DNA from 2 places in the Streptomyces collinus genome. Region 1 is predicted to be linked to the other one. Evidence: riboswitches for the same ligand, from Rfam matches in the RefSeq annotation. Region 1 holds a riboswitch; the other holds the start of a gene.
What was found. A riboswitch is a leader RNA that binds a small molecule or an ion and turns the genes downstream of it on or off. The one in region 1 is predicted to bind glycine.
Positions count from the first base shown of each region.

Region 2: another riboswitch for glycine. It lies ahead of gcvP (aminomethyl-transferring glycine dehydrogenase); the one in region 1 lies ahead of gcvT (glycine cleavage system aminomethyltransferase GcvT).

Region 1 is NZ_CP133771.1:6,159,657-6,164,849, forward strand. It holds gene glyA (serine hydroxymethyltransferase) at 1-785, opposite strand, end outside; gene gcvH (glycine cleavage system protein GcvH) at 794-1,171, opposite strand; gene gcvT (glycine cleavage system aminomethyltransferase GcvT) at 1,275-2,396, opposite strand; glycine riboswitch at 2,435-2,551, opposite strand; glycine riboswitch at 2,552-2,652, opposite strand; gene RFN52_RS28205 (AAA family ATPase) at 2,875-3,540, shown strand; gene RFN52_RS28210 (enhanced serine sensitivity protein SseB) at 4,695-5,193, shown strand, end outside.
Region 2 is NZ_CP133771.1:1,361,798-1,366,990, reverse strand. It holds gene RFN52_RS06120 (MerR family transcriptional regulator) at 1-473, shown strand, start outside; gene RFN52_RS06115 (DNA polymerase IV) at 630-2,084, shown strand; gene RFN52_RS06110 (PRC-barrel domain-containing protein) at 2,003-2,377, opposite strand; glycine riboswitch at 2,491-2,586, shown strand; gene gcvP (aminomethyl-transferring glycine dehydrogenase) at 2,762-5,193, shown strand, end outside.

The sequences.
Region 1 (5,193 bases):
AGCGGGCCGCCCTGCTGACCGGGGAAGACGGCGGAGTTGATCTTCTTGGCCAGTTCGGCCGTGGAGAGGATCACACCGCCGCGGGGGCCGCCGAGGGTCTTGTGGGTCGTGGTGGTGACCACGTGCGCGTGCGGCACCGGGTTGGGGTGCAGCCCGGCCGCTACAAGACCGGCGAAGTGGGCCATGTCGACCATCAGGTACGCGCCGACCTCGTCCGCGATCCGGCGGAACTCCGCGAAGTCCAGCTGCCGCGGGTAGGCCGACCAGCCGGCGACGATCAGCTTCGGCCGGGACTCCTTCGCCAGCCGCTCGACCTCGGCCATGTCGACCCGGCCGTCGTCGCCCACGTGGTAGGCGACGACGTCGTAGAGCTTGCCGGAGAAGTTGATCTTCATGCCGTGGGTCAGGTGCCCGCCGTGCGCGAGGTTCAGACCCATGATGGTGTCGCCCGGCTTGAGCAGCGCGAACATCGCGGCGGCGTTGGCCTGGGCGCCCGAGTGCGGCTGGACGTTGGCGTGCTCGGCGCCGAACAGCTCCTTGATGCGGTCGATCGCGATCTGCTCGACCACGTCGACGTGCTCGCAGCCGCCGTAGTAGCGGCGGCCCGGGTAGCCCTCGGCGTACTTGTTGGTGAGGACCGAGCCCTGCGCCTCCATGACCGCGACCGGAGCGAAGTTCTCCGACGCGATCATCTCCAGCGTGGACTGCTGGCGGTGCAGCTCGGCGTCGACGGCGGCGGCGACCGCCGGGTCGAGCTCGTGCAGGGGTGTGTTCAGGACGGACATACGACTCCTCAGCCCGCGGAGAACGCGGTGTACTCGTCGGCGGAGAGCAGGTCGGCCGGCTCGTCCGAGATCCGCACCTTGAACAGCCAGCCGCCCTCGAAGGGGGCCGAGTTCACCAGCGACGGGTCGTTCACGACGTCCTCGTTGACCTCGGTGACCTCACCGGAGACGGGGGAGTACAGGTCGGACACCGACTTGGTCGACTCCAGCTCGCCGCAGGTCTCGCCGGCGGACACGGAGTCACCGACCTCGGGAAGCTGGACGAACACGACATCGCCGAGCGCGTTGGCCGCGTGCTCCGTGATGCCGACCGTCGAGACGCCGTCCTCGGCGGCCGACAGCCACTCGTGCTCCTTGCTGTAGCGCAGCTCTTTGGGGTTGCTCATGGCCTGGATTCTCCTGTACGCGCGGGAGTGCTGTGGAAGGGGGGACTACTGGTGAGCTGGGACGACGGGCCCGCGGCCGCTGGCGCGGCCCTCCGGCCAGTGTCTACTTCTGGCGCTTGTAGAACGGCAGCGCCACGACCTCGTACGGCTCGTGACTGCCCCGGATGTCCACGCCCACGCCGGCCGAGCCGGGCGTGGCGTGCGTGGCGTCGACGTACGCCATCGCGATCGGCTTGCCGAGGGTGGGGGAGGGGGCTCCGGAGGTGACCTCGCCGATCACCTCGCCGCCGGCGACGACCGCGTACCCGGCGCGCGGCACCCGGCGGCCCTCGGCGACCAGCCCGACCAGCACGCGCGGCGGGTTCTGCTCGGCGCGGGCGGCGGCCTCGCGCAGGGCCTCGCGGCCCACGAAGTCGCCCTCCTTCTCGAACTTCACGACCCGGCCGAGCCCGGCGTCGAAGGGCGTGAGGGAGGTCGACAGCTCGTGCCCGTACAGCGGCATGCCCGCTTCCAGGCGCAGCGTGTCGCGGCAGGACAGCCCGCACGGGACCAGGCCGACGCCCTCGCCGGCCTTGGTCAGGCCCTGCCACAGCTCGACGGCGTGCTCGGGCTTCACGAACAGTTCGAAGCCGTCCTCGCCGGTGTAACCGGTCCGGGCGATCAGGGCCGGGACGCCCGCGACGGTGCCGGGCAGCCCGGCGTAGTACTTCAGGCCGTCGAGGTCGGCGTCGGTCAGGGACTTCAGGATCCCGGGCGACTCCGGTCCCTGGACGGCGATCAGCGCGTAGGCGTCCCGGTCGTCGCGGACCTCGGCGTCGAAGCCGGCGGCGCGCTCGGTCAGCGCGTCCAGGACGACCTGGGCGTTGGAGGCGTTGGCGACCACCATGTACTCGGTCTCGCCAAGGCGGTAGACGATCAGGTCGTCCAGGATGCCGCCGTCGGGGCGGCAGATCATGGTGTAGCGGGCGCGGCCCGGCTTCACGCCGCCGATGTTGCCCACCAGGGCGAAGTCCAGCAGCGTGGCGGCCTGCGGGCCGGTGACGGTGATCTCACCCATGTGGGAGAGGTCGAAGAGGCCGGCCTTCGTGCGCACGGCGATGTGCTCGTCGCGCTCGGAGCCGTAGCGCAGGGGCATGTCCCAGCCGGCGAAGTCGGTCATCGTCGCACCGAGCGAACGATGCAGGGCATCGAGCGCGGTGTGACGGAGTTCTCCTGTACTGCTCACGGTCGGTCGTCTCCCAGGGCAATGACGGGCGAGGTCGTTCCTCCCCATCTGTCATCGGAACCTGAGAGGTTCGCCATGACCGCGCTGGTCCATGGCTTGCACCTTGGGTGGAGCCGGCCTGCCGGGGCAGGGGAGGGCCCGCTTTTCAGATGTGCCTCGCCCGCGCGGTAACGGGGCCTGAGAGATTCAAGGGAGGGACTTGCTCCTTCGGCGCCCCAGCGACAGCTGCTGCTGGGGACTCTCCCGCGCGGATTCAAACGGCCGGTATGCAGTTGGCGCGCACATCATTGCACGCATCCTTCCGGCGCGGCAGGGGGACCTTTCACAGGGAGTGCACGAGTCCCGCCCGCCGGACACGGCGACCTGTAGCAGCCCTGTTGCAGGACGAGAACGTAAATGAGAGGCCTGCGGCATTACCTTCTCTTTACACTCGGCGGGGATGGGACTCCGTACCTGGCCCCAGGGGAGGACGATCACGGTGAACAGGACCACCGCGTACGCGACGACGGGCATCGCGCTGCCCGAGCAGCCGGCCGTTCCGGCCCGGGCGGTCCGCGCCCCGGCGCCGGCACCGGTCGTCCGTGACCTGCGCGACCGCGCCGGCCGCAGCCCGCACGCGCTGCTGTTCGGCCCCCGCGACCTCGTCGTGGTCACGGGCCTGCCCGGCAGCGGCAAGTCCACGCTGATGCGGCGCACCGTGCCGGGCCGGCGCATCGACTCCCAGGACACCCGGGACCGCTGGGCCCGCCGCATGCCGCGCGCCCTGCCCTACGCGCTCTACCGCCCGCTCGTCCGCCTCGCCCACTACGCCGGGCTGCGCCGCGCCCTGCGCACCGGCGAGGGCGTCGTCGTGCACGACTGCGGCACCCAGGCCTGGGTCCGCCGCTGGCTGGCCCGCGAGGCCCGCCGCCGGGGCGGCACGCTCCACCTGCTCCTCCTCGACGTCCCCGCCGAGCAGGCCCTGGCCGGCCAGCGCGACCGGGGCCGCGGCGTCTCGCGCTACGCGTTCCTGCGCCACCGCGCGGCCAGCACCCGCCTCCTGCACGCGGTGGAACGCGGCGACCTCCCCTCGGGCTGCGGCTCGGCCGTCCTCGCCGACCGCGACGCGGCGAACGCGCTCCAGAGAATCGGCTTCACGGGCTGAGGGACCGGGGCGGGGGGAAGGGCAGGGGGAGAGGGCGACGGGGCGGCAGGCTGCTTCTGCGTACCGCAGGGATACCGAGTGCCGGGCTGCTGCCGGGGCGTCGGTTGCCGGGGTGGTGGCTAGGTGACGCCTGCTGCCGGTTGCCGGGGCGCCGGCCAGGTGACGCCTGCCGCCGGTTGCCGGGGCGGTCATGTGACGCCTGCCGCTGGACCCTGGGGGTCGGCTGACGCCTGCCGCTGGACCCCGGGGCCGGCTACGTGACGCCTGCCGCTGGACTCCGGGGCGCCGGACGCTGGAGTGCGGTCACCTGCCATTGATCGTCGGCGACCTGACGCCTGCGGCTGGACCGGGGGCGTCGGCCACCCGGCCGCCGGCCGCCGGGCCGTCGGGCCGCCGGGCCGTCGGGCCGTCGGCCGTCGGGCCGCCGGGCCGTCGGGCACCTGCCATCGGCGACCTGACGCCTTCCCTCGGACAGGGGATGCCGGTTGTCGGGGCGTTGGCCACTGCCATCGGCGACCTGACGCCGGATCGGGCATGCCGGTTGCCGGCTGCCGGGGCGTCGGGCACCTGCCATCGGCGACCTGACGCCTTCCCCCGGACAGGGGATGCCGGTTGTCGGGGCGTTGGCCACTGCCATCGGCGACCTGACGCCGGATCGGGCATGCCGGTTGCCGGCTGCCGGGGCATCGGCCACCTGCCATCGGCCATGTGACGCCTGCCGCTGGACAGGGGACGTCGGCGACCTGACGCCTGCCCGCCGGGCCGGGGCGTCGCCCCCGGGCGCCGGAGCGCGGCCCCCTGCCACCGGTCCCGGACGGCGTTCCCGGACTCAAGAGCCTCCCCCTGCGGTCGTGCACACCGCCTCGTCCGCTGTCCCGGCTCCGGGCCCCGGCCCGGGGGGCGCACGGCCCAGGCGACGGACCCGTCGCAGCCCCGTCCGTCGCAGCCCCTCCGGGCGGAGGCCGGCCCGGGGTCCGCGGTCCGGTCCCGCGCCGGCGGGGCGCCGACCCGGTCCCGCGCCCCGGTCCACGGACCGGCCTCCGCATCCGCCACGCCCTCCCCGTCCCGTCGGGTCCAACACGGCCCTGCCTCCCCGCGTCCCGCAGCCGTTAGCCTTTGAGCCACAGCAGTGGTTCCAGGCAGGCGGTAGGCAGATGGACATCCCGGCGGGCTTCTCCGCGGACTTCCCGGCGCAGACGCAGACCCACCCGCACGGCGGTTGGCCAGGCAACGAGCTGGAGGAGGTGCTCTCGGCCTCCCTCGGCGCCGGACCGGCGGCCGGCGGACGGATCGTCGAGGTGCTAGGCCGCAGCTTCGTGTGGATTCCGCTGCCCAGCGGCGGCGGCCCGCACAGCGGCCCCCTCGACCTGCCCGGCATCGAGATCGACGGCCAGGCGTTCGTGCCGGTGTTCAGCTCCGAGGAGCAGTTCCGCCAGGTCGTCGGCTCCCACATGTCGTACACCATCGCGCCCGCCGTGGAGTTCGCCCGCGGTCTGCCCCCGCACGCGGGCATCGCCGTCAACCCGGGTGGCGTGGTCGGCATCCCGCTCCCGCCGCCCGCGGTGGCCGAGCTGTGCCGGGCCGGCCGGACCCCGCTGGACGGCCCGGCGAGCGGCGGCCGGGTCCGCCTCTTCGAGCCGGACTGGCAGGAGG
Region 2 (5,193 bases), 4.8 Mb from region 1:
GCCCCACGGCCTGTGCGGCCGCCGGTATCACCTACCGGCAGTTGGACTACTGGGCCCGCACGGGGCTCGTCGAGCCGAGCGTGCGCCCCGCCTACGGGTCCGGGACGCAGCGGCTGTACAGCTTCCGGGACGTGGTCGTCCTGAAGATCGTCAAGCGGTTCCTCGACACCGGGGTGTCCCTGCAGAACATCCGTACGGCCGTCCACCACCTCAGGGAACGCGGTTTCAGCGATCTGGAGCGCATGACGCTGATGAGCGACGGCGCGACGGTCTACGAGTGCACCTCGCCCGACGAGGTCCATGCCCTGCTCCAGGGAGGCCAGGGTGTGTTCGGGATCGCCGTGGGCGTGGTGTGGCGGGACGTCGAGAGCGCGCTGTCCCAGCTGCACGGCGAGCGGATCGACACCGGCGAGACCCTGGTCGGGCCCAATCCCGCGGACGAGCTGGCGCGTCGGCGGAATCGGGCCGTCTGAGCCGTCCGGCAGCGCAGGACCGCACGCGGCCGCAGGAGGCGGGACGTTTCCGCACCGGAGGCAAGCGGTTTCCCGTTGGGCGTTCGGAGCGGTCGCGTGGGGCGTTCAGGGCGGTCGCGCGGGGCGTTGTCAGTGGCGTAGGGCAGCATCGGAGTTGTGAGAACCGCGCCCACGATCCTGCATCTCGACATGGATGCCTTCTTCGCCTCGGTGGAGCAGGCGTCCAAGCCGAGTCTGCGCGGGAAGGCCGTGGTGGTGGGAGGGCTCGGGCCGCGGGGCGTGGTGGCGACCGCGTCGTACGAGGCGCGGGTCTTCGGGGTGCATTCGGCGATGCCCATGGGGCAGGCCCGGCGGCTCGCGCCGAACGCCGCGTATCTCGTGCCGCGCTTCAATTTCTACCGGTCGATCAGCGAGCGGGTGATGGAGCTGCTGCGGGCACTGTCGCCGCTGGTGGAGCCGCTGAGCCTGGACGAGGCGTTCGTGGATCTGGAGGCCGGAGGCGTGGCCTGGGACGAGCGGTCGGCGCGGCTGGCCGGGGTGAAGCTGCGCGCGGACATACGGGCCGTCACGGGGCTCACCGGGTCGGTGGGTCTCGCCGCCTCCAAGATGCTCGCGAAGATCGCCTCGGAGGAGGCCAAGCCCGACGGGCTGGTGGTGATCGAGCCCGGGACGGAGCGGGCCATGCTCGCGCCGATGTCGGTGCGGACGCTGCCGGGGGTGGGGCCGGCCACGGGGGACCATCTGAGGCGGGCAGGGATCACCACGGTCGAGGAGATCGTCGAGGCGGGCGAGGACGAACTGGTCCGGCTGCTGGGAAAGGCGCACGGGCACGGTCTCCACGCCATGGCGCTGGCGCGGGACGACCGGCCCGTGGTGGCGGAGCGCGAGACGAAGTCGGTGTCGGTCGAGGACACCTACGACGTCGACATCCACGACCGGACACGGGTCGGGCTGGAGGTGCAGCGGCTCGCCGAGCGGTGCGTACGGCGGCTGCGCGGGGCAGGGCTGTCCGGGCGGACGATCGTGCTGAAGGTGCGGCGGTACGACTTCTCGACGCTCACCCGGTCCGAGACGCTGCGCGGGCCCACGGACGATCCCGGGGTGATCCGCGAGGCGGCGGCCAGACTGCTGGACTCGGTCGATACGACCGGTGGGGTGCGGCTCCTCGGGGTGGGGGTCAGCGGCCTCGCCGATTACACGCAGGAGGACCTGTTCGCCCAGGCGGCGGGGGAGCGGGCGGTCGCGGAAGGCCCGGTCGAGGAGCACGCCGTGGCGGCGGCCGAGGAGCAGCCGTCGCTCGCCGAGCGGCGGTGGCCCGCCGGGCACGACGTGCGGCACGCCGAGTTCGGGCACGGATGGGTGCAGGGCAGCGGCCTCGGGCGGGTCACCGTACGGTTCGAGACGCCCGACTCGGAGCCCGGGCGCGTGCGGACCTTCCGGGTCGACGACCCGGATCTGGAGGCGGCCGATCCGCTGCCGTTGGTGTTACGAGGGACCGAAGGGGGAGACGAAGCGCCCGGGACGGCGGCTCAGGCCGTCTCGTCGGTGCCCGCCAGCTTGCCGAAGTCGTGGTCCGGGAGCGGGGGCGGGGCGGCGACGTCGAGACCGTAGTGGTGGTAGAGCTGCAGTTCCTGCTCCGGGGAGAGGTGACGGCCGACGCCGAAGTCGGGGGCGTCCTTGATCAGGGCGCGTTCGAAGGGCACGTGCAGGGCGCCCTCGATCAGTTCACTGGGCTCCAGGGGGACGAATGCGTCCCTGCTGAACAGACCGGTCCGTATGGCCGCCCACTCCGGCTCGCCGGTGGCGTCGTCGAGGTAGACCTCGTCGATGGTGCCGATCCTGGTCCCGTTGCGGTCGAACGCCTTGCGGCCGATCAGGTTGCGCGGATCGATATCGGTTCGCACGGGCCCTCCAGCTGGTCGCACCTCATCCGTAAACACTACAAAACGGTACAAGTGGGGATGCGGCCACTCGACGGTTCGTGCGTTGACCTCGCTGGTACGCTGGCAGCGGCTGTTGACCCCGTGCGGGAGAGTCCTCCAGACACCATCGGAGGCGCCGAAGGAGCAAATCCTCCCCGGAATCTCTCAGGCTCACGTACCGCACGGACGAGGTCACTCTGGAAAGCAGGGCGGGTGTCGACGGCGTCCGCTCTCACCGACGGTGAAAGCCGGAGGCCTTCGGGCGATCCGGTGAAGCTCTCAGGTTGAGATGACAGAGGGGGAGGCCGTCCGGGTACCCGTGCCGTGGTGCCCCTCGCAGGTCGTGTCGACCAGGAGGCCTCCGTAATGACCGCCCACCGCATTCCGCTCTCCGAGCTCGAAGAGGCAGTCCCCTTCGAGCAGCGCCACATCGGCCCCGACCACGAGGCCTGCGCCAAGATGCTCGCCCACGTCGGCTACGGGTCGCTCGACGAGCTCACGGCCGCCGCGGTCCCGGCAGTGATCAAGAGCACCGAGGCACTGGACCTCCCGGGCGCCCGCAGCGAGGCCGAGGTGATCGCCGAGCTGCGCTCCCTCGCCGACCGCAACGAGGTCCTCGGCTCCATGATCGGCCTCGGCTACTACGGCACCTTCACGCCGCCCGTCATCATGCGCAACGTCATGGAGAACCCGTCCTGGTACACGGCCTACACGCCGTACCAGCCGGAGATCTCGCAGGGCCGGCTGGAGGCGCTGCTCAACTTCCAGACGATGGTCGCCGAGCTGACCGGTCTGCCGACCTCCGGCGCCTCCCTGCTCGACGAGGGCACCGCGGCCGCCGAGGCCATGGCGCTGTCGCGGCGCCTGGGCAAGAACAAGAAGGGCCTGTTCCTGGTCGACGCGGACACGCTGCCGCAGACCGTCGCCGTGATCCAGACCCGCGCCGAGCCGGCCGGAGTCGAGGTCGTCGTCGCCGACCTGAGCGAGGGCATCCCCGCCGACATCGCCGAGCGCGACATCAACGGCGTGCTGCTCCAGTACCCGGGCGCCTCCGGTGCCGTGCGGGACATCAAGCCGGTCATCGACCGGGCGCACGAGCTCGGGGCGCTCGTCACCGTCGCCGCCGACCTGCTGGCGCTGACGCTGCTGAAGTCGCCCGGTGAGCTCGGGGCGGACATCGCCGTCGGCACGACGCAGCGCTTCGGCGTCCCCATGGGCTTCGGCGGACCGCACGCCGGCTACATGGCAGTCCAGGACAAGATGGCGCGCAGCCTGCCCGGGCGGCTCGTCGGCGTGTCCGTGGACGCCGACGGCAACAAGGCCTACCGGCTGGCGCTGCAGACGCGTGAGCAGCACATCCGCCGTGAGAAGGCCACCAGCAACATCTGCACCGCGCAGGTGCTGCTCGCCGTCATGGCCGGCATGTACGCCGTCTACCACGGTCCGGAGGGCCTGAAGGGCATCGCGCGGCGCACCCACCGGTACGCCACCGTCCTCGCCGCCGGACTCGCGAACGGCGGGGTCGAGGTCGTGCACGGCTCCTACTTCGACACGGTGACCGTGCGCGTCGAGGGCCGGGCCGCCGAGGTCGTGGCCGCCGCCCGTGACAACGGGGTCAACCTGCGCCTCGTCGACGCCGACCGCGTCTCGATCGCCTGCGACGAGACCACGACGCGGGCCCAGCTGCGTGCCGTATGGGCCGCCTTCGGTGTCGAAGGTGTCGTCGAGGCACTGGACGCATCGACCGAGGACGGGCTGCCGGCCGCGCTGCTGCGTACCGACGACTACCTGACCCACCCCGTCTTCCACCAGCACCGCTCCGAGACCGCCATGCTGCGCTACCTGCGCAAGCTGGCCGACCGCGACTACGCGCTCGACCGGGGCATGATCCCGCTGGGCTCCTGCACGATGAAGCTCAACGCGACGACCGAGATGGAGCCGGTCACCTGGCCCGAGTTCGGGCAGCTGCACCCCTTCGCGCCCGCCGAGCAGGCAGGGGGCTACCTCACCCTCATCCACGAGCTGGAGGACCGCCTCGCCGAGGTCACCGGCTACGACAAGGTCTCCCTCCAGCCGAACGCCGGGTCTCAGGGTGAGCTGGCCGGTCTGCTCGCCGTCCGCGGGTACCACCGGGCCAACGGGGACGAGCAGCGCACCGTCTGCCTGATCCCGTCGTCCGCGCACGGCACCAACGCCGCCAGCGCCGTCATGGCGGGCATGAAGGTCGTGGTCGTGAAGACCGCCGAGGACGGCGAGATCGACGTCGATGACCTGCGGGCGAAGATCGAGCAGTACCGCGACCAGCTGGCCGTGCTGATGATCACGTACCCGTCCACGCACGGTGTGTTCGAGGAGCACGTCGCCGACATCTGTGCGCAGGTGCACGAGGCGGGCGGGCAGGTCTACGTCGACGGGGCCAACCTCAACGCTCTTGTCGGGCTCGCCAAGCCGGGGCACTTCGGCGGCGACGTCTCGCACCTGAACCTGCACAAGACCTTCTGCATCCCGCACGGCGGCGGAGGCCCCGGCGTCGGCCCGGTCGCGGTGCGTGAGCACCTCGCGCCCTACCTGCCGAACCACCCGCTGCAGCCCGAGGCCGGCCCGGAGACGGGCGTCGGCCCCATCTCGGCGGCTCCCTGGGGCTCGGCCGGCATCCTGCCCATCTCATGGGCGTACGTCCGGCTCATGGGCGGCGAGGGGCTGAAGCGGGCCACGCAGGTGGCCGTGCTCAGCGCCAACTACATCGCCAAGCGGCTGGAGCCGCACTACCCGGTCCTCTACACCGGTCCCGGCGGGCT